3 regions of the Arthrobacter sp. 'calajunan' genome follow, and region 1 is predicted to be linked to each of the others. Evidence: predicted binding sites of a transcription regulator. Region 1 holds the regulator's gene; each other region holds the start of a gene.
What was found. The regulator LexA, encoded in region 1, represses DNA repair genes until DNA is damaged. The targets are predictions, from matches to a motif close to TCGAACANNTGTTCGA.

Region 1 (9,707 bases):
ACTGCAGAGAGGTGGTAGGGCAGGCGGACAAGCCGAATCGCATCGGTGACTTCCGGTGCCGCAGCCAAGTAGCCCACTCGGGCGCCAGCCAGGCCGAAGGCCTTGGACATCGTGCGGCTGACAATCAAGCGCTGGCGACCTCCGAGGAGGCTCAGTGCCGACTTGGTATTGGCCAGTGAAAATTCAGCGTAGGCCTCGTCGACGATGACCATGGCGTTGGTCTCGGAGGCTGCCTCGTAGACAGCCTCGATGACATCCAATCCCAATGCCGTGCCGGTTGGGTTGTTCGGAGAGCAGAGGAAAACGATATTCGGTGTGTGCTCGCGTACCTGCGCGGCAGCAGAGTCGGCCGAGAGAGTGAAATCATCGGCGCGTTGGCCGGCGATGTATTCGGTATCGGTTCCGCTGGCCAGCAGAGGGTACATGGAATAAGTGGGGCCGAAACTCATGACGCTTCGACCGGGGCCACCGAAGGCTTGCAGGATCTGCTGCAGGATCTCATTGGAACCGTTCGCGGCCCAAATGTTCTCGCGATCCAGATCGTGGCCCAGGTACTTGGCTAGGAGTTCACGCAATTCCACGAATTCACGATCCGGGTAGCGATTCAGCGTGGACGCTGCCTTGGAGACTTCTTGAGCGATTGCATCAATCACGGTCTGCGGAAGCGGATGGGTGTTCTCATTGACATTCAGCTGAATTGGTACGTCAATTTGTGGCGCACCGTAAGGGGACAGCCCGCGGAGATTCTCACGCAAGGGCAGCTGACTCAATAGTTCACTGCGGACATTCACGTCATTAAGTCTAATGGCGCAGTCGTCGGTTCAAGAATTGGCGACAAACCTTGGTAACAATACCTGTCGCCATTTTGAGGGTTTGACCGGCTAGTTGGCCAACACCGGGATCTCCAAGGTGTCGCCAACGCGGATCTCGCTGGAGTCCAGTGCGTTGATCTCCGTGATATGCTCCATGGCCGCATTCACGTCGTAGCCTACGGCGTATTCACGGGCGAGATTCCACAACGAGTCGCCCGGGATGACGGTCACGGCCACGGTTTCAACACCTTGCGGCGAGTTGGACGCCGCCTGGGCACTTGAAGTGAACATGGTGATCAGGAATGCGGCGGCGATGGTCAGAATGAACACCGGGACCCCAACCAGCACAGCCCAGCCGCGACGATTGATGCGGATCTTCATGTGTTCTTTGGTGCGTTTCGAGTCAAGTGCGGCGGTTGCCATGACTATTCTCCTCAACAGTGGCATGATGCGAACCTGTCTTCGAATACTGTTTTCGAAGATGTGTTCGATTCTCGTATATCTTTTCTAACAGAACTTCGCGGAAATTGTCCAGACACTTTCGAACAAATCTTTGAAAGACTCCCTCACATCGACTAAGATTTCGAAGTAGAAGAGGAACGAATACATAACATCACTGGCTTCCGACAGTTAGGCATCCGCCCAGCTCACGACCGGTGATTAGGGAAGGCTAAAGGTCATGTCAGCTTCAGAGCGCACTCCCCGATCGAATGCACGTTCGCTGACGATCCGCCAGAAGAAAATTCTCGAGACCATCCAGCGCTCGATCGGAAAGAACGGCTATCCGCCGTCGATGCGCGAGATCGGCGACACCGTGGGGCTCAAGAGCCTGTCGAGTGTCACGCACCAGTTGAGTCAGCTTGAAAAGCTCGGCTACCTTCGTCGTGATCCACGCCGACCTCGTGCCATGGAGATCCTGCTGCCGCTGCAGCTCAGCGAGGATGCCGCAGCGGCCGAGGCGCCCAAGCCAGCGGAAGAGGCCGGCAAGGAAGATGCGAAGATCATTGAGCTGAGCACCTCCGCGGACACCACTATGGTGCCGCTGGTTGGCCGTATCGCCGCTGGTGGACCGATCCTTGCAGATCAGACGGTAGAGGACGTGTTCGCGCTTCCGCGCCAGCTGGTGGGCCACGGAGAGCTGTTCATGCTTCGAGTCTCAGGAGACTCGATGGTTGATGCTGCGATCTGCGACGGCGACTGGGTTGTTGTGCGTCGCCAGCAAACTGCGAACAACGGCGACATCGTGGCTGCATTGCTCGATGAAGAAGCTACCGTGAAGACGTTCCGGCAGCGCGACGGTCATACCTGGTTGTTGCCGCAGAATTCTCGGTACGAGCCGATCCTCGGTGATGCAGCGACCGTCATGGGACGCGTTGTATCGGTCATGCGTTCGCTCTAATCCGACAAATCGAAGAGCGCTGGGGTGCAGTTCAATATAACTGCGTCCCAGCGCTCTTTGCTTCGACACGGGCTCAGCCGTGCCGGCTTCCGCGGAATGAACCAATACCGATCTAGCGGTTCGGGTCCATCCGCTTGAGGACACCGGTGATGGTCTTCTTGTCCACGGTGGGCCACATCGGCGGCAACGAGGCCTTGAGGAAACTGCCGTAGCGTGCGGTAGCCATGCGTGAGTCGAGGATTGCCACGACGCCCTTGTCCGACACGGAACGAATCAACCGGCCAGCGCCCTGGGCCAGACGGATCGCGGCGTGGGTGGCCGAAACCTGCATGAAACCGTTGCCGCCGTGCTTCTGCACGTCTTCGGTGCGGGCCTTGGAGATCGGATCGTCCGGACGCGGGAACGGGATCTTGTCGATAATAACCAAACGGCAGGAGTCGCCAGGCACGTCTACGCCCTGCCAGAGAGTCATGGTGCCGAAGAGACAAGTGTCCCGTTCCTCGGCAAACTGCGCTACCAGAGACTTCATGCTCGCATCACCCTGGCAGAGGATCTCGACGTCGAGGCGCTCGCGCAAGATCGCCGCCGCTTCTTCGGCAGAACGCTTCGAGGTGAACAGCGCCAACGCGCCGCCGCCCGAAGCCTTGATCAGATCCTCGATTTCGTCCAGGGTCTCGGCGGCAAGCTGCCTGCCGGGTTTGGGCAGGTGCTTGGCGACATACAAGATGCCCTGCTTCGGATAATCGAATGGGCTGCCGACGTCGATGCCTGTCCATGACGGTGCACCGGCACCCATGAGCCCCAGTGAACCGGCCACCGAGTCGAATTGCGCGCCGATGGCCAAGGTGGCGCTGGTCAAGATGACGGTACGACCGTCAAAGAGTCCTTCGCGCAGTTTTCCGGCCACGGACAGCGGTGCCACGTTAAGTGTCGCCGGCTGGTTGTCATCCGCCTCGACATAGCCGCGGCCTTCGACAAATTCTCGCGGACGGGTCGTGTAGAGCACCTCCCGGCGGTCTTCGGCTTCGAGCATGCGGATGGCGTCGTCCATGACGGCCTGCATTTGCGACCTGGCGGTCTGGCGACCACCATCGGCCGGCGCGTTGGCTTCAGGCTTCGTCAATGCGAGAATGAGCCGGGCCTGTTCCACGATGTCGTTCAGGGCGATTCCCATGTCCTCGCGCAGGCCGGTCTGCAACAACCCGGTCGGTACGCCGGTCAAGGCCTTTTCAAGTCTGTTGGTGGCTTTGACCAATTCGTCAACGTTGACGGCGCAATGGCGCTTGGCCCCGCCCGCTGCGGTGAGCACCATACGAGCCGACAGTGCCCCTGAGACCGAGCTGGTGACGCGGTCCTGGAGCTCGTGGGCCTCATCGATGATGGCGACGTCGAAGTCCGGGAGCACCGACAGCCCTTCGAAGGCGGAGACCGCCAGCAGGGCGTGGTTGGTAATCACCACGTCGGATTCGGCGGCCCGGGCGCGGGCCATCTCCGAGAAGCATTCATCGGCCATAGGGCATTTCTGGGAGCCAAGGCACTCCATGGCGGACACCGAAACCTGTTTCCATGCCTTGTCGCTGACTCCGGGGACCAGTTCGTCCCGGTCCCCTGTGTCGGTGCGCTCGGCCCATTCGCGAAGCTTCATGACTTCGCTGGCCAGCGGGGAAAATGTCTGTCCCCTGGGCGCGGCGGGCTCATCCATGGAGAACAACGTGCCTTCGTCGTCTTCCGGGTATCCGCCGCCGAGCTTGTACTGGCAGAGGTAGTTGGAGCGGCCCTTGAGCAGGGCCACGTCCATGGGTCGCGAAAGCTTGCCCTTGAGAGACTCCAGGAGCCGAGGTACGTCACGTCCGACGATCTGCGACTGCAACGCCAAGGTTGCAGTCGATACGATTACCGGTTTGGCGCTGGTCTGGGCGTGTGCCAGTGCCGGGATCAGGTAGCCCATGGACTTGCCCGTACCGGTTCCTGCTTGCACCAGCAGATGCTCTTCGTCTTCCAGCGCCGATACAACGTGCTTGACCATTTCCTGCTGGCCGGCGCGCATGGCGCCGCCCATGGAAGTTACTGCGGCTTCCAGCAGGTCAAGGGCCTGCTCTTGCTTATCCATGAAGGTTGAAAGTCTCCAACTCTGCTGCCAACGATTCTCGTACCTTGACGATCAATCTGGTTCCGTTCTCCAGATGCTCGCTTTCAAGGATTTCAGACTCACTCTGATGAAGTTTCGCGATCAGATCCCCGCGGCTATATGGGATCAGCACTTCCATCTGCACTCCCGGGCGCGGAATCGAGGAGCTGACCTTCGCCAGAAGCTCCTCGATTCCCTCACCGGTGTGTGCCGAGACAACCACGGTATTGGATTCGCGGTTTCGGACCCTTTCAATAACAAATGGGTCAGCCACATCAGCCTTGTTCAGCACGATGATCTCGGGAATGTTCAGCGCATCGACTTCGCCCAGCACCGTACGCACTGCCTGGATCTGGCCTTCCGGATCCGGATGCGAGGCATCAACAACGTGAAGAATCAGGTCGGAATCCGCAATTTCCTCCAGCGTCGAGCGGAAAGCCTCCACCAGCTGCGTCGGCAGGTTGGACACGAAACCCACCGTATCCGCCAGCGTGTAGGTCAGCCCGTCCTCGGTGGCCGCCTGCCGCACCGTGGGATCCAGGGTGGCGAACAGCGCGTTCTCCACCAAGACCCCGGCATTGGTCAGTCGGTTCAGCAGGGAGGACTTCCCGGCATTGGTATAGCCGGCAATGGCGACCGCGGGAACTTCGTTGCGGCGGCGGTTTGCGCGCTTGGCTTCTCGGGCCGGCTTCATCGCCTTGATCTCACGGCGCAATTTTGCCATGCGGTCGCGAATGCGGCGGCGATCCATTTCAATCTTGGTTTCACCCGGGCCACGCGAACCAATGCCGCCGCCCGCGGCGCCCACCCGGCCGCCGGCCTGGCGGGACATGGATTCGCCCCAGCCACGCAGACGCGGAAGCAGGTATTCCAGCTGGGCCAGTTCGACCTGGGCCTTGCCTTCACGGGACTTCGCATGCTGCGCGAAGATGTCCAGGATCAAACTGGTGCGGTCGATGACCTTGACCTTGACAACGTCTTCCAGCGCACGGCGCTGCGACGGGGCCAGTTCGGCATCGACAATCACGGTATCGGCGCCAGTGGAGGCTACGATCTCGCGCAACTCCATGGCCTTGCCCGAGCCCAGATACGTCGACGGGTCTGGCTTGCTGCGGCGCTGCACAACACCGTCGAGTACTTCCGAGCCTGCGGTTTCCGCTAGCGCTGCCAATTCGCGCAGCGAATTCTCCGCTTCGGTGACGCTTCCATCGGTCCAGACTCCGGCCAGCACCACACGCTCAAGGCGCAGCTGGCGGTATTCCACCTCGGTGACGTCTTCGAGCTCCGTAGAGAGGCCTGCAACGCGTCGCAGGGCGCGACGCTCGGCCAGGTCGTCCTGCTCACCGTCATAGGTGGAATAGCCGGAGGAAAAACGGTTCAGGGCGGTCGCCTGACCAGAGAAAACGGATTCATCATCGGATGCGAAATGCTGCACCTGAGGCCCCTGGGCCTCGTCTGCCGCAAGGATGCGGTCGATGGCGGCCTGAATCTGGGCGTCGTCCATCGACGATGAATCGTGTTCGTGTGACTCGGAGTTAGTCATGGTCTCCTTTGAAGTACTTCGCTTTCCAGAATAGTGCGGGGCACCCCCACTTCGCGACGTGGCGCGGTCGGTTTCAAGGTGTTCGTTGGTCATTGAGTATCCTTTGCAGAAATCGGTAGCAGCATTCGGTGCTGATGGTGATGCGGTTACGCAAACGCAAAGGCAAGGTGAAGACCCCAACACACCTGGGAGTCTGGAAAGTAGAAAAGACTTTGCCGCCTGCGGATTCCGCCGTCCGGGCGCGCAAGACCAGCGCCGGGGATTCGGGAATCACGGGTAACCGTGTGGGCTACGTATTAGACGAAGAACAAAGTCATAGACAAAACTCTATCAGTCTTGTGCGGCCTGGTACATATTGGCTTTGTCACGTTGCCTCCGCCCATATTTGGCCCGTGCGCACGCAACGATAAACTTTGCAGTATGAGCTCGGATCACTACTTCAGCGCCAGCCCCGCCTCGGCCGATGAACGCCGCACGATTTCAGTCGAGTTGAACGGCACCGTTCGCAAGATCCAGACCGCAGCCGGCATCTTCTCGCCTTCCGGTTTGGACAAGGGCACCGAGGTGCTGTTGAAGAACGTTCCGGCGCCGCGTGGCCGCATCTTGGACATCGGCTGCGGCTGGGGACCCATCACGATTACCGCGGCCGAGCAAAGCCCCGGTTCGGAAGTCTACGGCGTCGACGTCAACGAGCGTTCCATCGAGCTGGCCCGCCTGAATGCGCAGAGCTTGGGCCTGGACAACGTGGTGGTCGGCCGTCCGGAAACTGTGGACCCGGAGCTTGAATTCGACACGATCTGGTCGAATCCGCCGATCCGCATCGGCAAGGAAGCCCTGCATGAACTTCTGCTGCTTTGGCTGCCGCGGCTGGCGCCGGGTGGCGAGGCCTGGATGGTAGTGCAGAAGAACTTGGGCAGCGATTCCCTCCAGAAATGGTTGGTCGAGCAGTTGCCAAACGACTGGCGCGTCACCCGTGAAGCCACGGCAAAGGCCTTCCGCGTTTTGAAGGTTTCACGCCCGGCCCAGTAGGTTCGCCGTGCCAGTTGGCTGTGTGGCCCGCCTGCTAGTCCCGGCTGATGATCCCGCGCGCGACCAGTTCCGCCGGCCCGCTCAGGATGGTATCTTCCCGATCGCCGTTGGCAAGGAATGCAACCCCGACCGTGCCTCCGGGAACTTCAACCGACCAATCATTGATCAAGGCGGTGCCGCGCGCCCAGTAGCGCATCGCAGCGGCGGCCGCGCAAGCTCCGGTGCCGCAGGACAGCGTCTCCCCTACCCCGCGTTCGTGGACGCGCATCTTCACTCTGGCCCGGCCGTCTTCGATCAGCGGCTCGGCGGGAACCACGAATTCCACGTTGGTTCCGTGGGGCGGGGCCGGCGAGACTTCCGGGGCAATAAAGAGCTCCAGATCTTCCAGCATGCCTTGGTCCGGAAGCGCTACCACGGTGTGCGGATTGCCCATCGTGATGCTCAGCGCCGGCAACGCCTGTTCCCAGCCGCTGGGGCGGACCATCGAATCCACCGAGTCGGCGGCGGCCTGGTCCTCATGGATCAGGCCCCATGGCCCCAGATTGGCTGCGTACCCGTCCGCCAGCCGGGTGACTTCCTTGACGCCGGCACGGCTCCCGATCTGCAGGCTCTGGCCGACCGCTAGATTGACCAGGCCTTCGGCGATGAGGAAATGCACGAACGCGCGCACTCCATTGCCGCACATCTCGGCGATGGAGCCGTCGTTGTTGCGGTAGTCCATGAACCAGTAGGCCTTGGGATGCTCGATGAACTGCTGCTCATAACCGGACACCTGGGAGGTCGGCACCGCACGGATCAGCCCGTCGCCACCGATGCCGAAATGCCGGTGGCACAGGGCTGCCACCTGTTCGGCGGTGATTTGAAGTGCTCCCGTGGGATCCGCGAGCAAGACGAAGTCGTTTCCGGTTGCATGGCCCTTGGCAAATGCCTGGCCTGCAAGCTGCTGAAGTTCGCTGCGGTACATCCGTGCTCCTCGTGTTTCGTGCTTCGTTCGCTAGTTGCGTCAGTTCCGCTGGGTCCGGGCCACCAGCTCCAGCGCCTGGTCGAGCAGACCGGGCTTGGTCGGGTCGAGCCAGGAGACGCGTTCGTCCGCATTGAACCAGGTGATCTGGCGGCGGGCGAACTTCCGGGTGGCGACCACGGTCTGCTCTATGGCCTCGACACGTTCGATCTTCCCGTCCAGGAAATCGATGTACTGCTGATAGCCGATGGCCCGCGAAGCGGTCTTGCCTTCGCGCAGTCCCGAATCCAGCAGTCCTGCGACTTCCTGGGCTAGCCCCTTGGAATCCATTTTATGGACCCGGGCTTCCAATGCTTCATGCAACGCGGAGCGCTCGTAATTTAGTCCGATCTGGACTGCAGGCTGGAAGTACTGGCGCTGGGGCATATAGGAGCTGAACGCCCGGCCGGAGATTTCGTAGACCTCCAGGGCGCGGATGGCGCGCCGCTGGTCGAGGTTCCTCGCCGCGGAGACCGGATCCACCTCCGCCAGACGGCGCCGCACCTCTCCGTCTCCATGGGCTTTGACCTCGGCTTCGAGCCGTGCCCGCACCTGTGGATCGGTTGGCGGGAAGTCGATGACGTCCAGCGCGGCACGAACGTACAGTCCGGATCCGCCGACCATGACGGGTACCTTGCCCTTCGCCCGGATCGCGTCGAAGCATTCGCGGGCCTGGGCCTGGAACGTTGCGACGGATGCCTCTTCCCGCACGGACATGATGTCCATGAGGTGGTGCTCGATTCCGCCGCGCTCGTCGAGGGCGAGTTTGGCGGTACCGATGTCCATGCCCCGGTAGAACTGCAGCGCGTCGGAATTGACGATCTCGCCCTTTAAGTACTGGGCCAGGGCGATGGCCAGATCCGATTTACCGGTTCCTGTCGGGCCGACCACGGCAATGACCGGAAGGTGCGTGGCTTCCATCAAGCTAGCTGCGCACCTTCAGGGTCGGCATCCCCAAGTTGGTGCGTCCCGGCTCGCTGCTGGCGCCGGGAGCCGACACGCCGCAGCTGTCGGCCTGCGAGCGGTCCCAGGCATCCCCTGCCCGTGAACGGCGCAGCTGGTATTGCCCTGCGGTCGGGTCGGAAACCAGGTGGAAGGCGGCTACTTCGGTGATCGGCAAGGTGACCAGGTCGCCGGGGCGCGGCGTCTGGGCACCCTCGGGAACCGAGAAGTGCACCAGGCGCTGATCCTGCGAACGGCCGGAGAGCCGATGGGTCGTTTCAGCCTTGCGGCCGGCATGCTCGGTGACCATGACCTCGACGGTGCGGCCCAGCTGCTTGGCATTTTCCTCCTTGGCAATCCGGTCCTGCAGTGCAGTCAGTCGCTCGTAGCGTTCCTGGACAACGGCCTTGGGCAGTTGCTCGTCCATGGTCGCCGCCGGCGTGCCAGGGCGCTGGGAGTACTGGAAGGTGAATGCCGAGGAAAAACGTGAAGCTTCCACGACGTCCAAGGTGGCTTGGAAGTCTGCTTCGGTCTCTCCGGGGAACCCGACGATGATGTCGGTGGTGATCGCCGCATGCGGGATGCGCTCGCGCACCTTGTCCAGGATTCCGAGGAATTTCTTTGAACGGTAGGAACGGCGCATCTGCTTGAGCACGCGGTCCGATCCGGACTGCAGCGGCATGTGCAGCTGCGGCATGACATTCGGGGTTTCGGCCATGGCTTCGATGACGTCATCGGTGAATGCCGCCGGGTGCGGGCTGGTGAAACGCACGCGTTCAAGGCCTTCGATTTCACCGCAGGCGCGCAGCAGCTTGCCAAAGGCCAGACGGTCGCCGAACTCTACGCCGTAAGAG
Region 2 (9,707 bases), on a different contig from region 1:
AGTCGTACATCGCCGTGGCGGGAACCGTCACCCTGATGGTTTTGTCATCCAGCAATACCGATCGGTTCAGTCGTTCCATCGCAGTCTCCTGGTTCTCGACGTGGGCGGGCTGCGCAAAGCGCTATCCGCGGGAGTTGCTGCGGCACTCCTGGAACACATGATGCGGGGCAGTCCATTACCCACGTATTACTGGGTACCTCTCACCAATGTTTTCCGGCTGTGGAAAACCTTCCACGAATTTTTCAGTAGCTCATAGGCTGTGCCAATCGACCCAACGGAAGATTCGGGAGCACACCATGAACCACACTGCTGAAAACCGGTTGAAACTGCCAACCGCTGTCGCGGCCTGCCTGATGGTCGGCCTGCTGGCAGGTTGTACGGCACCGCCTGCGCAGCCCGAGCCCCCTGCGGTTGACCGCAGTGCGCAACCGGTCTCGCTTGCCTGGAGCAGCAAGGAGAACGTCGTCTCGGAAATCCAGGTCGAAGAGCAGCTTGGTTTGGCCATCGCCTATGTTGAACGCCAGCGCAAGCTGACACTGGTGGCCCGCGAGCTCGCCGACGGTTCGCTGCGCTGGAAGCGCGAGGCATCGGTGGGGCACAACCCCGGGGGCATGAGGATGAGGCTGCCGGTGTTCGAGCACAACGGAAGCCGGATGGCGGCATTTGTTGAATCGGTGAAGGGGAAATCCGAACGGCTGGTGGTCATTGATCTCGCTACCGGGAAGAACACCTCGGCGAGTATTGAGGTTGACTTCATGACCAACCGTCCCGTTGAATGCGAAGAGACCTGGTGCGTTGAGGGTGACAGGAAATCCGGAGAACCGGTGAACATGCGCTACGACATGGAGAAGGGCCGCTGGAAGCAGCTCGCCGGGGAGGACCTTCCCACACCGAAAAAGAATCCGGACGACCGATTCGTCGGCGAAGGTCTCTCGTCGTCGTCGGAGCGCGGGCCCAGGGAGGAACTGCTCAGCTACGCGCGGGACGGCAAGATCCTGTGGAGCGTGCCCTACGAACAGGTCTTCGACTCGTACTACTCCACGGACAACGGGTGGGAGTGGACTACGTTCGAGGAACCGCAGCAGATCTTCGTCGGCCATGGTTCCCGGATTGACTACCAGTACCACCCCGAAGGCGATGCCTACGTGCAGGACTGGAACAAGGACGCCATGATGGTCGGGATCGACCCAGACACCGGAAAACGCCGGTGGGCGGTGCCCGGCGCGGACCAGGCCTGCTCCGGAATCGTTGAGACCCGCCAAGCCCAGACGCGCAGCACCTTCGTCACCTGCAGATTCCACCAGGCATTGGCCACGGTGCATCCGTCCACCGGCAAGCGCGGGGCGCTCACGGGCCTCGAATGGGACGTTGCAGGCATCGACGCGGCCACCGGCAAGGAACGCTGGGCGTATGACATGCCCGGATACGAGAAAGCTGTGGAACTGGCCAAGGCCAACAACAGAATCCTCGGCGACCAGAAATACGTGATCGTCCCCATGGCCTCGGGATTCGCCGCCGTGGACAGCTCGACCGGGGAAAAGCTCGAACTCTCCCACGTCCTTGGTGACACCGTCTTGTGCACCAGCGACCGCGATTCGGTGGAAGTCAGGCACATCGACGGATACGAACAGACGGCCTACCTGAGGGTGCCGCAGACCGTGCAACCATGCACCCGTGACACGCAGAAGGCCACGAAGGACCTTCCGCTGTATGCGGAGTTCCAGCGCACAGGCAAGGACCAGCAGCGGATCGCGGTGCTCCCGGACCGCGCGGGCATGGTCGCGTACCGCATGCCCGATGAATAGTGCCCCAGGCGGCAAACCCTGCGGGAAGCTTCTCTGGGAACAGGCCTGAAACTTGCTGGAATACCCTCCCAGAAACCAGGCCTACAATCACGTCTCATGACTACAGAATCCGCTCGGGTCGCCTCAACGCGGCCTGCCATCCCAGTGCTCATCGCCCTGGGCCTCATGGCGCTGTCACTGCCGGCATTTATAGTCCGCGAACAGCTGTACACAGCGGTCACCGCGGCGGCCGGTTCCTCCCCGGCACTCACCCTGCTGGCGGTGTTCTTCGCCGACGCGGCGTTGCTGCTACTGGTCTTGTTCACCGCCGGGCTGGCCGTATGGTCATGGTTCAGGGACCGGGCGGCGTTCGCGAGGCTGGTGCTGGGAGGCCTGGGAGTGATCCTCGCCTACGCCGCAAGCAGCACGCTCAAGCTGATCCTGACCGAGGCGCGGCCCTGCCAGAGCATTCACGTGGCCATTGCGGAAACCTGTCCGCCGCACGGGGACTGGTCCTGGCCTTCGAACCACTCGGTGCTCGCCGCCGCCTTCGCGACCGCCTGCGCCTTGGCCATCGTGCGGCTGCGCTGGTACCTGGCCGCCACGGCCCTGCTCATCGCCGTGGCGCGGGTGGGAGTCGGCGCGCACTACCCGCACGACGTGCTGTTCGGTCTTGGCCTGGGCATGCTGGTGGTCCTCGTTGTGTTCAATTTCCTCCCGCGACTTGTCCGTCGCCTGCCCGGAACCGCGCGGATCGCCCAGCAGGCCGGCGGGCACTGAGCCCGCCCGGTGCGGGGGATCGCACGGCGCTCGCCGGTCGACGGTGCGGCCTTTGGCGATTTGCATGTGAGTTGCGTCAGAGTTCACACTCATTCGAAGCAATTTTCGATTAGTATTGCTTCGTGGCTATTACTGCAGAGAGCAAGAAAACTGATCTGACGCGCCTGGTCGTGAAGGGCGCGCGCGAGCACAACCTGAAGAACGTGGACATCGATCTGCCCCGCGACGCGATGATTGTCTTCACCGGCCTGTCCGGGTCCGGCAAGTCCTCCCTCGCGTTCGACACCATCTTCGCCGAGGGCCAGCGACGTTATGTCGAGTCGCTCTCTGCCTACGCGCGCATGTTCCTGGGCCAGGTCGACAAGCCGGACGTGGACTTCATCGAGGGCCTGTCCCCGGCGGTGTCCATCGACCAGAAGTCCACCAGCCGCAACCCGCGTTCCACTGTCGGCACCATCACCGAGGTCTACGACTACATGCGCCTGCTCTGGGCGCGCGTGGGCCGGCCGCACTGCCCGGAATGCGGCGAGCCGATTTCCAAGCAGACCCCGCAGCAGATCGTGGACCAGCTCATGGAGCTGCCCGAGCGAACCCGCTTCCAGATCCTGGCTCCCGTGGTCCGCGCCCGCAAGGGCGAATTCGTCGACCTGTTCGCGGAGCTGTCAGCCAAGGGCTTCTCCCGCGCCCGCGTGGACGGGCAGACCATCCAGCTGACCGATCCGCCGAAGCTGGCCAAGCAGGTCAAGCACACCATCGAGGTGGTCGTCGACCGCCTGGCCATGAAGGAGGAGGTCCGCCAGCGGCTGACCGACTCCATCGAGACCGCGCTGGGCATCGCCGACGGCCGCGTGCTGGCCGACTTCGTGGACCTGGAGGACGACGACCCGAAGCGCATCCGCTCCTTCTCCGAGAACCTGGCCTGCCCGAACGAGCACCCGCTGGCCATCGACGAGATCGAGCCGCGCACCTTCTCCTTCAACAACCCCTTCGGCGCCTGCGCCGCCTGCTCCGGCATCGGCACCAAGCTGGAGGTGGACGAGCACCTGATCGTCCCCGACGACGAGGTGACCCTCAGTGAGGGCGCAATCGCCCCGTGGTCGCTGGGCAAGGCCACCACCGAGTACTGGAACCGGCTGATCGAGGGCTTGGGCAAGGACCTGGGCTTCAGCATGGACACCCGCTGGAAAGACCTTCCCGCCGCAGCCCGCCAGGCCATCCTGAACGGCAAGGACCACAAGGTCGTGGTGCAGTACAAGAACCGCTTCGGCCGCGAACGCAAGTACTCGACCGGCTTCGAGGGCGTCATCTCCTACGTGCACCGCAAGCACCAGGAAACCGAATCGGACCACGCGCGCGACCGCTACGAGCAGTACATGCGCCAGATCCCGTGCCCGACCTGCGGCGGCGCCCGGCTGAACCCGGCCTCGCTGTCGGTGCTGGTGGGCGGCAAGTCCATCGCCGAGGTCTCCGCCATGGACCTGCGCAGCGCCGCCGAGTTCCTGACCACCCTGGAACTGAGCAACCGCGAGGCGCAGATCGCGGTGCAGGTGCTCAAGGAAATCGGCGCTCGCATGAAGTTCCTGCTGGACGTGGGCCTGGAATACCTGACCCTTGAACGCGCGGCCGGCACGCTGTCCGGCGGCGAAGCCCAGCGCATCCGCCTGGCCACCCAGATCGGCTCCGGCCTGGTGGGTGTGCTCTACGTGCTCGACGAGCCGTCCATCGGCCTGCACCAGCGCGACAACCGACGGCTGATCGAGACCCTGCTGCACCTGCGTTCGCTGGGCAACACCCTGATCGTGGTGGAGCACGACGAGGACACCATCGCCGAGGCGGACTGGATCGTTGACATCGGCCCTGGCGCGGGCGAGCACGGCGGCGAAGTGGTGCACTCCGGCTCCGTGGAGGGGCTGAAGGAGAACACCCGTTCGCTGACCGGCGACTACCTTTCCGGCCGCAAGCAGATCGAGATCCCGTCCAAGCGCCGCAAGGTGGACAAGGACCGCAAGCTCAAGGTCGTCGGCGCCAGCGAGAACAACCTGCAGAACGTCAGCGTCGAGTTCCCGCTGGGCGTGCTGACCGCGGTGACCGGCGTGTCCGGCTCGGGCAAGTCGACCCTGGTCAACGACATCCTCTACAAGGTGCTGGCGAACAAGCTCAACGGCGCGAAGCAGGTCCCCGGCCTGCACACCCGCGTGCAGGGCTTGGAGCACCTGGACAAGGTGGTCCACGTGGACCAGTCGCCGATCGGCCGCACCCCGCGCTCCAACCCTGCCACCTACACCGGCGTGTTCGACAACATCCGCAAGCTGTTCGCGGAGACCAACGAGGCGAAGCTTCGCGGCTACCAGCCGGGCCGCTTCTCCTTCAACGTCAAGGGCGGACGCTGCGAGGCCTGCTCGGGCGACGGCACGCTGAAGATCGAGATGAACTTCCTGCCGGACGTCTACGTGCCCTGCGAGGTCTGCCACGGGGCGCGCTACAACCGCGAAACCCTGCAGGTGCTCTACAAGGGCAAGAACATCGCCGACGTGCTGGACATGCCGATCGCGGAGGGTGCCGAGTTCTTCAGCGCCTTCACCCCGATCGCCCGCCATCTGAAAACCCTGGTGGACGTGGGCCTGGGCTATGTCCGCTTGGGCCAGCCGGCGACCACGCTCTCCGGCGGCGAAGCGCAGCGCGTGAAGCTTGCCGCGGAGCTGCAGAAGCGCTCCAACGGCCGCTCCATCTACGTGCTGGACGAGCCGACCACCGGCCTGCACTTCGAGGACATCCGCAAGCTGCTGCTGGTGCTGCAGGGGCTGGTGGACAAGGGCAACACCGTGCTGACCATCGAGCACAACCTGGATGTCATCAAGTCCGCCGACTGGGTCATCGACCTGGGACCGGAAGGCGGTTCGGGAGGGGGCACCATCATGGCCACCGGCACCCCGGAGAAGGTCGCGAAGGTCGCCGAATCGCACACCGGACGGTTCCTGGCCGAAATCCTCTAGCCCGGGGGCGCCGCGAGCGGCGAACCCGGGGAACGGGCGCGGGTATATTCGATTTCAGTTATGGATTATTTACCCGCGTCCGCTTCATGGGATGATGTCCTAGTGAATATGTCGGTAACCAGCGTGCTCTTTGATCTGGACGGGACCCTCGTGGACCCTGCAGGGTCCATAACCTCAGGAATCCGCCATGCCTTGGTGGCCCATGGGCTCCCGGATCCCGGCGAGGAAAAAATCGAAGCGTTGGTCGGCCCGCCGCTGCAGATCGGGCTGCGCACCCTGGACGGTGTCACCGACGCGAATATCGACTCGGTGATCGCCGCCTACCGGGCCCGATACTCGGAGGTCGGCATGCGTCAGTCGGTGGTCTACCCGGGCATGCGTACGCTGCTGGACGGGCTTCGCGCCGCCGGCATCCACACCGCGGTCACCACCGCCAAGCCGCTGCCCATCGCCCGCGAGCTGATCGAGGCGCAGTCCCTGGCCGGCAGCTTGGATGCGGTGCACGGGAACACCAGCGAAGGCGGATCCCACGGATCGAGCAAGGCGCACATCGTGGCCGCCGCGTTGAAGCACGCGGATCTGGATCCGTCGCGTAGCGTGGTGGTGGGGGACCGGCACTACGACCTGGATGCGGCGCGCGCGAACGGCGTGAAGTCCATCGGCGTGCGCTGGGGCTTCGCGCAGGGCGACGAGCTGGACGCCGCCGACTACCGGGTCTCCACCGCGGTCGAACTGGCGCAGCTGCTGCTGGGCAGGGACGGCGCGGCCGAATTGAACTTTGAAGAACTGATGCAGGAAGGTGCACAGTAGATGAGCATCTACACCATGACGCGATCCTCGATCCGCGGCATCATCCACGGCATCTGCCGCGCCGAGGTCACCGGCCTGGAAAACGTGCCCAAGGAGGGCGGCTTCATCGTCGCCTCCAACCACCTGTCCTTCTTCGACTCGCTGATCATCCAGGCGCTGACGCCGCGCGATGTCGCATTCTTCGCGAAGGCCGAATACTTCACCACGCCCGGAGTGAAGGGCAAGCTGATGAAGTCCTTCTTCGAGTCGGTGGGATCCATCCCGGTCCAGCGCGGCGAGCAGGCCGCCTCCGTGGCGGCCCTGGATTCGCTGGTGGAGATCATCGAGGGCGGTTCCGGCATCGGCATCTACCCGGAGGGCACCCGTTCGCGCGACGGCAGGCTGTACCGCGGCCGCACCGGGGTGGGCTGGCTGGCGCTGACCACCGGCGTGCCGGTGGTCCCGGTCGGGCTGATCGGCACCGAGAAGCTGCAGCCCGCGGGCACCAAGGGCTTCCGCCCGGCCAAGTTCCACATCCACTACGGCGAGCCGCTGTACTTCGACAAGCTCGGACGCAAGCACCCGCTGCCGCAGCGCCGCCTGGCCACCGATAGGATCGTCGACGCGATTGCCGAGCTTTCCGGCCAGGACCGCGTGGACTCCTACAACCAGCTGCCCCCGGACGCCAAGTAAGCCATGGCCGATCCCGCCAGCTACCGTCCGAAAACCTCGGACATCCCCACCAGGCCGGGCGTGTACCGCTTCCGCGACGAGCACGGCCGGGTCATCTACGTGGGCAAGGCCAAGATCCTGCGCAGCCGGCTGCTGTCCTACTTCGCCAAGCCCGAGCGGCTCACGCCCAAGACCCGCACCATGGTGTTCACCGCCGCGAGCGTCGAGTGGACCGTGGTGGGCTCGGAGCTGGAGGCGCTGCAGCTGGAGTACACCTGGATCAAGGAGTACAACCCGCGCTTCAACATCGTCTTCCGCGACGACAAATCCTACCCCTACCTGGCCGTGACCATGGACGAGAAGTTCCCGCGCGCCTTGGTGATGCGCGGGGACAAGCGCAAGGGCGTGAAGTACTTCGGCCCGTTCTACCCGGCTAAGGCCATCCGCGAAACCCTTGACACGCTGCTGCGCGTCTTCCCGGTGCGCAGCTGCGCCCCCGGGGTGTTCAAGCGCGCGCAGGCCTCGGGCCGCCCGTGCCTGCTGGGATACATCGACAAGTGCTCCGCGCCCTGCGTAGGGCGCATCAGCGAGGAAGACCACCGGGCGCTGGCCGATGACCTGTGCACCTTCATGGGCGGGGAGGCCACCCGCTTCACCAAGGCGCTGACCGCCAAGATGCAGGAAGCCGTAGCCCAGCTTGAATACGAGCAGGCGGCCCGCTACCGCGACGACATCGCGGCGCTGAACAAAGTCTTCGAGCGCAATGCGGTGGTGCTGGCGGACAACACCGACGCAGACATCTTCGGCATCCACGGGGACGAGCTGGAAGCCGCGGTGCAGGTGTTCCACGTGCGCGACGGGCGCATCCGCTCCCAGCGCGGCTGGGTCGTGGAGAAGGTCACCGACACCACCGACGGGGAATTCGTCGAGCAGCTGCTCACCCAGGTCTACGCGGACCACGCCGACCGCATCCCGCGCGAGATCCTGGTGCCGACGCTGCCCGAGGACGTGGACGACGTCACGCAGTGGCTCTCCGAGCTGCGCGGCTCGCGGGTCTCGCTGCGCGTGGCCCAGCGCGGGGACAAGGCCGCGCTGGCCGGCACCGTGGTGGAAAACGCCGAGCAGGCGCTGCGCCTGCACAAGTCCAAGCGCGCCGGCGACATCACCACGCGTTCGCTGGCCATGCAGGAGCTGCAGGACGCGCTGGGCGCCGAGCAGGCGCTGCTGCGCATCGAATGCTACGACGCCTCGCACACCCAGGGCACCAACGTGGTCGCCTCGATGGTCGTGTTCGAGGACGGACTGCCCAAGAAGAGCGAATACCGCAAGTTCTCCATCACCGGGGAAGCCGCGCGCGACGATACCGCCAGCATGTACGACGTGATCCACCGCCGTTTCAGCCGCTACCTGAAGGAAAAGGTGGACCCGCTGGTGCTCGCCGGCGGCGAGGTGGAGCCCGGCACCGCCGAGGTGAAGAAGTTCGCCTACCCGCCCTCGCTGGTGATCGTCGACGGCGGCCCGCCCCAGGTCGCCGCCGCCCAGAAGGCCCTGGACGACCTGGGCATCGACGACATCCCCGTCGTCGGCCTGGCCAAGCGCCTGGAAGAGCTGTGGCTGCCGGATGACCCGTTCCCGCTGATCCTGCCGCGTGCCTCCGCCGCCCTGTACCTGGTGCAGCGGCTGCGCGACGAGGCGCACCGCTTCGCGATCACCTTCCACCGGGCCAAGCGCGGCAAGTCGATGCTCGCATCCGAGCTGGATGCCGTGCCGGGGCTGGGCAAGGCCAAGCAGGAAGCGCTGCGCAAGCATTTCGGCTCCATGAAGAAGATCCGCGCCGCCAGCGTGGAGGAGCTGCTCGAAGTGCCGGGTGTGGGCCCGAAGCTGGCGCAAACCATCAAGGATTCGCTTCAAGGCGCGTCACCGGGCGCGGTAAACATGACTACCGGAGAAATTCTGGACTAGCCTTGAAGTATGAGCGCTGAGTATGAAGCCGTAAAGCCCCCGGAGTCCGAGCTGGTGATCGTTACCGGCATGTCAGGTGCCGGTCGCACGACTGTTGCCCACGCCCTGGAGGACCAAGACTGGTATGTGGTGGAGAACCTGCCGCCGGCCATGCTCGGACCCCTGACCGAGCTGATGAGCCGCTCGCAGGGATCCATCCCGCGCATGGCCGTGGTGATGGACGTGCGCTCCAAGGACATGTTCCCGGAGATCCGCGACGCGCTGGCCAATCTGACGGCCAGCGGCGTCAAGTACCGCCTGGTCTACCTCGACGCCAGCGACGAGGTGCTGGTGCGCCGCTTCGAGCAGGGACGACGCCCGCACCCGCTGCAGGGCGACGGGCGCATCGTCGACGGCATCCAGCGCGAACGCGAAATCACCCGCGAGCTGCGCGACGCCGCGGAGATCATCCTGGATTCCTCCTCCATGTCGGTGCACGACCTGGCCCGCTCGGTCAACGAGCTGTTCAGCGAGTCCGGACCGATCATCCTGCGTATCAACGTGATGAGCTTCGGCTTCAAGTACGGCCTGCCCACCGACGCCAACTACGTGGCCGACGTGCGCTTCATCCCGAACCCGCACTGGGTGCCGGAGCTGCGCCCGCAGACCGGCCGCGACAAGGAAGTCTCGGACTACGTGCTCTCGCAGACCGGAACCAGCGAATTCATCGAGAACTACCTCAAGGCGC
Region 3 (9,707 bases), on a different contig from region 1:
TGGCCCGCGCGGCCATGCGAGACGACCTGTACAGCACGATCATCGACCTGACCAACGACGTTCTGGAATCCTCGGGCCAGATCACCGACGTGGCAGAGCGTGTTGCGGCGTGGGAAGAGGCAAACGCGGCTAATCTGGATCGTGCGAAGGCAATGTTCGCTGAAGTGAACAGCCTGGAACGCGATGACATGGCATCGCTGTCCGTGGCCCTTCGCCTGCTGCGTTCCATCGTCCGGAGGTAATCACCCCTAATGGCCCTCATCACCGAAGATCTACGTCGAAAAGCCGACCTCGGCCCCGGTGATGAGGACTGGCTCCACCTGCTGGTGGGGGATTGGCAGCTGGTCGCGGACCTCGCGTTCGCAGACCTGGTGCTCTGGTTCCCCACCGGCGATGGATCCTATGTCGCCTTGGCGCATGTGCGCCCGTCCACCTCGCACACGACCTTCCACACCGACTTCGTCGGTGAGCGCATCCGCAAGGATCTGCGCATCATGGTGGACCGCGCCTGGGACAGCCGAACCATCCAGCGTTCGGCCGAGCATCCCGGCGCCGATTTGATTCCTGGACTGACCACCGTTCAGGCTGTCCCGCTGGTTCGCCAGAACCGGACCGTCGCGGTGATCACCTCGCACTTCGACCGCAACCAGTCGCGCACCCCCTCGAACTTGGAGCTCGTCTACCGGCAAAGCGCAGACGACTTGCTGGCCATGGGCACCAAGGGGCTGTGGCCCGACTTCGCCAGCCCCACCGGCTCGCGCCGCGGTGCGCCCCGCGTGGGCGACGGCTTCATCCGCTTGAGTGTGGAAGGGACGGTGGAATTCGCCAGCCCCAACGCGGTCTCGGCTTTCCGCCGCCTCGGCGCCGCCGACGTGCTGCAGGGCCAGCCGCTGGCCGACCTGACCATGGCGCTGGTTCGCGACCGCCGTGTGGTCGATGAAACCCTCCCATTGGTCCTCCAGGGCAAGATGCCGTGGCGCACTGAAGTCGAGTACCGCGGCGTCACCCTCTCCCTGCGCGCTATCCCGCTGCGCGATGAATCCAAGCGCTGGGGCGCACTGGTCCTGTGCCGGGACGTCTCGGAACTGCGCCGGCGTGAAAAGGAGCTGGTGACCAAGGACGCGACCATTCGCGAGATCCACCACCGGGTGAAGAACAACCTGCAGACCGTGGCGGCGCTGTTGCGCATGCAGTCGCGGCGCATGAGCTCGGACGAAGGCAAGCAGGGTCTGGAACAGGCCATGCGCCGGGTATCCACGATTGCTTCGGTCCACGACTTCCTGTCCAAGGGACTGAACGAAACCGTGAAGTTTGACGACCTGATGGACCGCCAGTTCCGCCTGATCGTTGAAATCGCTTCGCCGGGGCAGAAGATCTCCACGTGCCGCGAAGGGGAGTTCGGCATGCTCGACGCCGACTTGGCCACCCCGCTGTCGTTGGTGATTAATGAACTGGTGACCAATGCCGTGGAGCACGGCTTGGCCAACCGCGACGGACAGGTGGCACTGATCGCCGAACGCTATCTCGGCACCGACTCCAAGGACTGGCTCAGGGTGACCATCGAGGACGACGGCCACGGGCTGCCGGAAGGGGAGCGCCGTGAAGGTCTCGGCCTGCAGATCGTGCGCACCCTGGTGACCAGCGAGCTGTCTGGGGAAATCCGCTGGCTGCCCGGTGACGAGGGGGGAACGCGGGTAGTCATCGAAATGCCGCTGACCCTGGATCGGCGGGCCTAGCGTCGCAAGACCGCGAAACGGCCAGCTGGTGCGCGCACGCCGGGCGCAATGCAAGGGGCGGCCCGGAGAAGTGGAAACTTCTCCGGGCCGCCCCTTGCGCAGTATTTAGCGGTACTGCTTCATCAACGACTTTACGCTGGCCACGTAGCGCTTGGTGTCGTCGTACATGCCGTACTTCTTCACGCCGCCAAGGCCCTGGTAGTACGCGGCGATGGCATCGTCCAGGTTGTCGGTGTTGTCGAGGTTGTAGCGGATGACTGCAACACCTGCGGTCACGTTGTCCTGCGGGTTGAGCAGGTTCAGCTTCTTGCCCAGGCGGGAGGACATCCACTCGCCGGTGCTCGGGATCACCTGCATGGCGCCCAGGGCGTTGGCGGGGGAGACCGCACGCATGTTGAATCCCGACTCCTGCATGGAGTGCGCCAGCGCCAGCGCCGGGTCAACGCCCATGCGGTTGGCGGTGGACACGATAATGCGTTGCATCTCGCTGCGGCTCGGCACCGAGATCGAGTCCAGGTAGTCCTTGTTCTCGTTCGCGCTGCTGACCACGTGGTCGGCATAGGTGCGGCCGAGGAAGGTGTTGCCAATCTTCTTCTTGGATCCACCGGTGGAGGTCGAGGACACCGAGGAGCCGCTGACCTTGACCTTGGTCCCGATCTGCAGCGGGGTCGAGGTGCTCAGCTGCGGGTTCTTGTCCAGCAGGTCTGACAGCTTCATTCCGTGCTTGGCCGCAATGCCGCCGAGGGTGTCGCCGGACTTCACCGCGTAGCTCGAAGCCTTGGACGATCCGCCCGAAGGCTTGGACGACGAGGAGGACGAAGAGGACGACGAAGCGCTGCCCGAGACCTTGATCTTGTCGCCCGGGAAGATCGGCTTGGAAGCCGAAATGCCGTTCAGGCTCAACAGGGTGCCCAGCTTCATGCCGTTCTTGGACGCGATGCCGCTGAGGGTGTCGCCCGACTTCACGGTGTAGCTCGCTTCGCCGGAAGGCTTCGAGGAAGACGAGGACTTGCCCGAGGAGCTGGAGGAGTTGGCCGAGCCGTTGATGGTGAGCTTGTCGCCCGGGAAGATCGGCTTGCTGGCCGAGATGCCGTTCTTGCTCAGCAGAGCCGAGAGGCTCATGTTGTGCTTGATGGCAATGCCGCCGAGGGTGTCTCCGGCCTTCACAGTGTAGCTGGCCGAGCCGGAACTGGTCGACGAGGACTTGCTCGACGATGACCGCTTGCTGGAGCTTTCGGCTGATCCGCCATCGACCTTGACCTTGTCGCCCGGGAAGATCCTCGTGCTGGAGGAGATGTCGTTTTTCTTCAGCAGGTCGGACAGGCTCATCTTGTGCTTGGCCGCGATCGCGCTGAGCGTGTCGCCGGACTTTACGGTGTAGCTGCTGGTTGCGGATGTGTTCGAAGACTTCGAGGACTTCGACGACGAGGAACCGTGGCCTGGCACCTTCAAGGTCTTGCCAGCGACGATGAAGTCGCTCTTGAGGTCGTTCAGGTCTTTCAGCTTGGAAACGGTGGTCTTGTACTCCACCGCCAAGCTGGACAAGCTGGCGCCTGCCGGGATCTTGATTTCCTTGGTGCTGGCCTTGGCAGGCAGGCCCAGGGAAGGCACGCGGGAAGCAATCAGGTGTGCCTTGATCTGATCTTCAGCGATCTTGATGTTTTCGGGTGTTACCGACTTCGCGGCCGAGCCTGGGGTGTTTACCGATACTGCTGGCGCTGCGTACGCAGCCGGGGCCAAGGCGAGGCTGCCGATGACAGCAGCGGGGATCGCTGCACCTGCGACAACACCTAGCGCATGCGTGGAGACATGGGTCGCTTTGTGGGGCATAGAGTCATTCCTCATTTGTACGGTTGCGATAATCGCGAACAGTCACAAGTGCACCTGAACCGGCTGCTTCAGGAGTTGTTTGTGTTGCAATTGTTATCAAAGTGATACATGAAAATTTACACTACTTATGTGACGCATGGAAACAGCTGTGACTGGTTTGAACAAAGTTTCTGCGGTGAATCGCAATTTATGGGAACCTTAAGGGGTGAATGACATTCAAGAACTTGTTGGCCAGTGGCTGACCCTGCCCGATCTGGCCGAAGAACTAGACATTGATATTCGCCGCGTGCATCGCATGCTTGATGAGCGTACGATCGTGGCTCTACGCATCGGCGAGCGCAAGGTTCGTTCGGTTCCTGCGGAATTCGTTCAGGATGGCGCGGTTGTCGAGAGCCTCAAGGGTACCTTGTCGGTGTTGAAGGACTCGGGCTACTCCGATGAAGAGAGCGTCAAGTGGCTCTTCACCGAGGACGAGTCGCTTCCGGGCACCCCGATGAACGCGCTGCGCTCGGGCCGCAAGACCGAGATTCGCCGTCGCGCGCAAGCATTGGCTTGGTAGATACACGAAGCTTTGTATAAAGAATAGGTCTCGACATTCCTTTATTTGGAAGGAAAGTCGAGACCTATTGTTATCTATCGGTGATGTTCCGCAGGGCTAGCTACTGCGTTTGGTGACTGCATCGCTGAGGAACTTCATGCCGGCCAGCGCGAGGTCGTGGGTCTGGATTTCTCCCAGAGCCTGCAAGGACTGGACAGTTAGTTCGCTGATGCTGCGTTCGGTCTCCTGCAACGCACCGCTGCCCTGCAGGATAGTGCTGAGCTTCTGCACTTCAGCGTCGGACAAGTCCAGGGCGCCGAGTCTGTTCTGGATGAAGTCCTGTTCCTCAGGGGACGTCAGCAGCAGTGCGTGGGCGATGAGTTCGGTCCGCTTGCCTTCACGCAGGTCGTCCCCGGCCGGCTTGCCGGTGATCTCGGGATCGCCGAAGACTCCCAGCACGTCGTCTCGAAGCTGGAACGCCTCGCCCAAGGGCAGTGCGAACGCGCTGTAGCTATCGAGCAGCTCAACGTTCGCGCGGGCGAGCGCACCGCCGAGCAGAATCGGATTCTCGGTGGAGTACTTGGCCGACTTGTAGCGGACGATGGTCCGGGCGCGCTTCACGGCTTCGGCCGGATCGTAGGCGGGGCCGGCCGACTCTTCGAGTACGTCGAGATACTGCCCGGCCATGACCTGGGTCCGCATGCGATTGAAGATGGTGCGCGTAGCGGCGTCAACGCTTGGAATCGCCGCGAAAAGCTCTTCACTCAACGAAAGGCACAAATCGCCGGTCAGGATGGCGCTGGCCATGCCGTAGTTCGCGGCGCTGCCGGACAAGCCCAGCGACTTGTGCTGCGCTTCAAAGTGCTTGTGCACACTCGGACGCCCGCGGCGGGTATCCGAATTGTCGATGATGTCGTCGTGGATCAACGCCGCGGCTTGGAAAAGCTCCAGCGCGGCGCCCAGCTGGATGACCTCTGCAGAATCCCTGGCGCCGCCTGCGCCCAGGAATCCCCAGTAGGCGAATAGCGGACGGAGCCGCTTGCCGCCCCGTGTCAGATCCCGAATCGCGTTGACGATTTCAGTTGCGCTGGTGGTAATTGACGAGACTTCATCATTCTTGTCGGAAAGGAAGTCCTCAAGCTTTGCGGCAACGGCGTCCGTATAGCTCCGGCTCAGCTCCTGGACTTCAGGCTCAAAGGCCGAGACGGTTTCAGGCAACGACATGCAAAATCAATTCTCCGCGTGAAGGGGCAGATGGCTAGGATCAACTCTACCGGGAATCCGGGAGGATATTTCCCGGATGCCATGGGCAAGTGCAAATGCAGTTCCGGGGTGTTCGGCCGCCAGCGCACTGTCGGAAGCGCGCACTAATATAGCTGTCATGAATGACAAAGAGCATCGCGCGATCCTGCACGTGGACATGGATGCCTTTTTCGTCTCGGTGGAACTTATCGACCATCCCGAACTTCTCGGCGAGCCAGTGATCGTCGGATTCCCGGGTGGGCGCAGTGTGGTCCTGTCGGCCTCCTACGACTGCCGGGCCAGGGGAGTTCATTCGGCCATGCCGATGAGCCAGGCGATTGCGCTGATGCCCGAAGCAAACATTGTCGAGCCGGTCCACGGCAAGTACAACGCCATTTCCGAACGGATCATGGCTTACCTGCACACCGTGACCCCGGTGGTGGAACAGGTCAGCGTCGATGAGGCATTCCTCGACGTTACCGGGAGCATGAGGATGCTCGGAGGGCCGGTTGCCATCGGCCGGCGGATTCGAGAGCACATCCAGAGCGAATTCGGCCTGCCTTCCAGCGTTGGCATCGCCCGCAACAAGTTCGTGGCCAAGTTGGCTTCGACGTATGCCAAGCCGAACGGGATGACGGTCGTCGCGCCGGAACGCACCCTGGAATTCCTGCATCAGCTTCCGGTCACCAAGATGTGGGGAGTGGGCAAACGAACGGCAGACCAGCTCCACTCGCTGGGCATCGACACCGTGGCCCAGCTCGCGGCCGAACCTGAATCTCGGCTCGTACAGAAATTCGGGGAGCATGGCCGGGCTCTGTATTTGCTGTCCCAGGGCATAGATAACCGCCCGGTGCAACCCGTGCGGGAGGAGAAGAGCCTTTCCGCCGAACATACATTTTCCACGGATATCCGGGACAAGGACGTACTGGAGCGCGAACTGCTGAGGCTCGGGCACCGGGTCGGCCAGCGGTTGCGCGCCCAAGACAAAGTGGCTCGCGGCGTGGGAATCAAGTTGAAGTACCAGGATTTCAGTGGGATCAACAGGTCCAAGACCCTCGCCGCCGCAACAGATTCATCTTCGATGATCAGTTCCGAAGCGATTAGCCTGTTCCGCAACCTGTGGCCGCTGGCCCAGCCCATCAGGCTGCTTGGGGTCAGAGCCGAACGGCTTGAAGACTCGGCACAGGGGATTCAGCTGAGCCTGGATCCCAGAGACGAAAAAACACGGGAGGCCGAGCGGATCGCCGACCTGATCAGCCAGAAATTCCCGACGTCCTCCACCGGTCCGGCGCGTTTTCTGCGACCCAAGGAGTAAAGAGCATGTTTTGCCTACCAATGCCTAAGTTAACAGTGGTTAAGATCAACTAGCAGGGCGACGTCAAAAGAGACTATCCTAGAAGTGGGTTCGAATTATGACTGGGAACTTTTCCCGAGCATGAGGCGTTGAACCTGTAGACGGTGCATGATCGTCTGAAAGTCATTGGAAGGAGAAGGCGATGCCGCTATCGGAACACGAGCAGCGTCTGTTGGAGCAGTTGGAAAAGCAGCTGCACGAAGACCGTCGCTTTGCCTCCAACATGAAAGCCCCATCAAGCACGGGGCGGCTTTCAACCCGCAACATCGCGCTGGGTATCCTCTTGGTCATTCTCGGGCTGGCCGGTTTGATTTTCGGTATCTCCCAGCAGATCATCGTTGTTGGTGTCATCGGATTCGCGGTGATGTTCGGTGGAGTCATGTTGGCGTTGAAGAAGTCGGCAGCAGGAAAAATCGGCCAGGGCGCCAAGCCCCGCGCAGGATCCAATGCCAAGAACAATTCTCAGTTCATGAGTGGACTCGAAGAAAAGTGGAACCAGCGCAAGCGGGACCAGTCTGACGGCTAGAGCTGATCGCATTTAGAGGTGTAACCCGAGGGTTGCACCTCTTTGTTTTTTAAATTGTCTTTTGGGCCATTCCACAGGCCGTGCGGCATGATGGCGCTTTGGGCGGCCGGAAGGTCCTGCGCGGTGCCTCGCCGCCGACATGGCCGGGATTGCGATTCTCGGCAATTTCCTAGGGAACCATTTCTGGTTGTCGAACCACCGACTCCACTTCCCTCCCCAAGCCCCTCCACCTTCCACCACTGAGGGCCCAAATCCCGAAAACACGTGCATTTTCGCGCCTTATAGGGATTCTTCCGCACTTTTCGGTCCACAGCTGCCCCTGGAGCCTCCACTGCATTTTCTCCTTTAAACACGCGGAAATACGCTATTTTTTATGTCTAAACCTTCGGCAAACCCAGGTAGGTGCGTTGACAGTGGAGGGTTGTGGAGTAAAGTGGAGTGCAGTAGAGGGAATCGGGGATTCTGACCACTTCGCGGAGAAAGGCGGTGTGCATGTTCCTTGGAACTTACACGCCGCGACTCGACGAAAAGGGGCGCCTGATTCTGCCTGCCAAATACCGTGACGAGTTAGCTTATGGGCTGGTCTTGACCCGGGGACAGGAACGCTGCATCTACGTCTTCAGCCAACGAGAGTTCGAGAAGCAACATGAGCAACTTGCTCAGGCTTCGCTGACGTCCCGCAAGGCCAGGGACTATGCCCGCGTGTTCCTTTCCGGTGCGTCTGATGAAGTTCCCGACAAGCAGGGGCGAGTCACAATCCCGCAGGTGCTTCGCACCTATGGCGGTCTCGACCGCGAGGTAACGGTGATTGGTGCGGGTAACCGCATCGAGATCTGGGATTCCGCAGCGTGGCAGCAGTACCTGCAGGAACAGGAAGAAGTGTTTTCCGAGACCGACGAGGATTAGTCGTCCGATCAGGGGCGGCCACTCAGGTCAACCAAGCAGCTGGGATGAGATCTCCAGCCACCTTGAAGGCGAAATCTTCTGGCTTCACTTCCCCGGAGCCAGAATGTCTCGCCGTCAACGGTTGGAGGGGGATCTGATCTCAGCACCGATTTGAACGCGAAAGGGGGCGCAGTGACGAATCAGGATTCCCAGCGACCAGCATCAGAACGACATGTTCCGGTACTTCTGGATCGTTGCGTCAATCTGCTGGCTCCGGGTATTGAACGAGCCAACGCAGAGGAACGTCGGGCAATCGTCGTCGACTGCACCCTGGGCATGGGCGGCCATTCGGAGGCCATCCTCCAGCGGTTCGAGAATCTCCACCTGATCGGCCTGGACCGCGACGAGCAAGCCCACGAGCTTGCCGGGGCCCGTCTGCGTCCCTTCGAGGACCGCATCGACCTCGTCCACGCGGTCTACGACGAGATCGCCGACGTTGTAGCCGATCTCGGTTTCCCCGGCGTCGACGGCGTGCTGTTCGACCTCGGCGTCTCCTCCCTCCAGCTAGATGAGCGTGAACGGGGGTTCGCCTACTCCTATGATGCTCCGCTGGACATGCGTATGGATACCTCGGCCGGACCTACCGCTGAAGATCTGGTCAACGAACTTGAACGCGAGGAACTGCTGCGGATCATCCGCCAATGGGGCGAAGAGAAATTCGCCGGCAGGATCTCCACTGCGATTGTCGAAGCCCGGGCCAAGGCACGGATCACCACCACCGCCCAGCTGGTGGACGTCATTCGATCCGTTGTTCCCGCCGCGGCGGCCCGCAACCACGGGCATCCGGCCAAGCGAACCTTCCAGGCACTGCGCATCGCCGTGAACGAAGAACTGGACGTCCTGGAGCGAGCCATCCCGGCCGCCATGGGCGCACTGAACATCGGAGGCCGAGTGGTGGTCATGAGCTACCACTCGCTGGAAGACAAGATCACCAAACGACACTTCGTCCAGGGATCGACCTCCTCGGCCCCTCCGGGATTCCCGGTTGAGCTGGAGGAACACAAAGCTGAGTTCAAGGTTCTCACCAAGGGAACCGAAAAGCCCAGCGAAGCTGAAATTGCAGAAAATTCACGTGCCGCCTCAGCCCGCCTGCGGGCCGTGGAACGAGTTCTGAAGAGGAGCTAGTATGAGCCAACGAGCCCAGCGCCGAGTGCAAAAGAACGCAGCCATGACTGCCCAACCAGTTGTTGACGGCAGTGCTGCCCGCGCCGTGCGCCCCGAGCCCGTTTCCGCTAGCGATCTCAAGTTTGCTGACACGCCTCAGCGCGTGACTCTTTCGTTGGTCCCACGGATCAACGAGACGAACAAGCGATCCATGGTCGTCACCTCGGTGGTCATGGTCATGTTATTCGTCGCGGTCATCGTGGCCCTGGTCCTGATGAACACCTCGGTGGCCCAGCGCCAGTACGACATCGTTTCCCTGCGCAATCAGGAACGCGCCCTCTCCCAGGAGAACCAGGCGTTGCTCAAGGATGCCCAGTCGCTCTCGGCACCGCAGGCACTGGCTCGCAAGGCTTCCGACCTCGGACTCGTCGC

Region 2: uvrA (excinuclease ABC subunit UvrA) is a predicted target of LexA. The motif match lies at 2,658-2,673, and genes of this name have one in related genera.
Region 3: RF641_RS15260 (LysM peptidoglycan-binding domain-containing protein) is a predicted target of LexA. The motif match lies at 3,724-3,739, and genes of this name have one in related genera.

The regions. Positions count from the first base shown of each region.
Region 1 covers NZ_JBKZDY010000002.1:35,577-45,283, forward strand. Annotated here, with positions in the region: gene RF641_RS02665 (histidinol-phosphate transaminase) at 1-791, opposite strand, end outside; gene RF641_RS02670 (LysM peptidoglycan-binding domain-containing protein) at 882-1,235, opposite strand; gene lexA (transcriptional repressor LexA) at 1,492-2,211, shown strand; gene RF641_RS02680 (ATP-dependent DNA helicase) at 2,324-4,321, opposite strand; gene hflX (GTPase HflX) at 4,314-5,975, opposite strand; gene RF641_RS02690 (class I SAM-dependent methyltransferase) at 6,303-6,911, shown strand; gene dapF (diaminopimelate epimerase) at 6,946-7,875, opposite strand; gene miaA (tRNA (adenosine(37)-N6)-dimethylallyltransferase MiaA) at 7,915-8,832, opposite strand; gene miaB (tRNA (N6-isopentenyl adenosine(37)-C2)-methylthiotransferase MiaB) at 8,837-9,707, opposite strand, start outside.
Region 2 covers NZ_JBKZDY010000004.1:299,562-309,268, reverse strand. Annotated here, with positions in the region: gene RF641_RS08635 (hypothetical protein) at 1-79, opposite strand, end outside; gene RF641_RS08630 (outer membrane protein assembly factor BamB family protein) at 297-1,805, shown strand; gene RF641_RS08625 (phosphatase PAP2 family protein) at 1,902-2,564, shown strand; gene uvrA (excinuclease ABC subunit UvrA) at 2,687-5,557, shown strand; gene RF641_RS08615 (HAD hydrolase-like protein) at 5,666-6,367, shown strand; gene RF641_RS08610 (lysophospholipid acyltransferase family protein) at 6,368-7,039, shown strand; gene uvrC (excinuclease ABC subunit UvrC) at 7,043-8,980, shown strand; gene rapZ (RNase adapter RapZ) at 8,990-9,707, shown strand, end outside.
Region 3 covers NZ_JBKZDY010000011.1:60,856-70,562, reverse strand. Annotated here, with positions in the region: gene RF641_RS15270 (NAD-glutamate dehydrogenase) at 1-242, shown strand, start outside; gene RF641_RS15265 (sensor histidine kinase) at 252-1,736, shown strand; gene RF641_RS15260 (LysM peptidoglycan-binding domain-containing protein) at 1,842-3,566, opposite strand; gene RF641_RS15255 (Rv2175c family DNA-binding protein) at 3,772-4,125, shown strand; gene RF641_RS15250 (polyprenyl synthetase family protein) at 4,222-5,328, opposite strand; gene dinB (DNA polymerase IV) at 5,486-6,661, shown strand; gene RF641_RS15240 (DUF3040 domain-containing protein) at 6,843-7,226, shown strand; gene mraZ (division/cell wall cluster transcriptional repressor MraZ) at 7,719-8,132, shown strand; gene rsmH (16S rRNA (cytosine(1402)-N(4))-methyltransferase RsmH) at 8,304-9,296, shown strand; gene RF641_RS15225 (hypothetical protein) at 9,439-9,707, shown strand, end outside.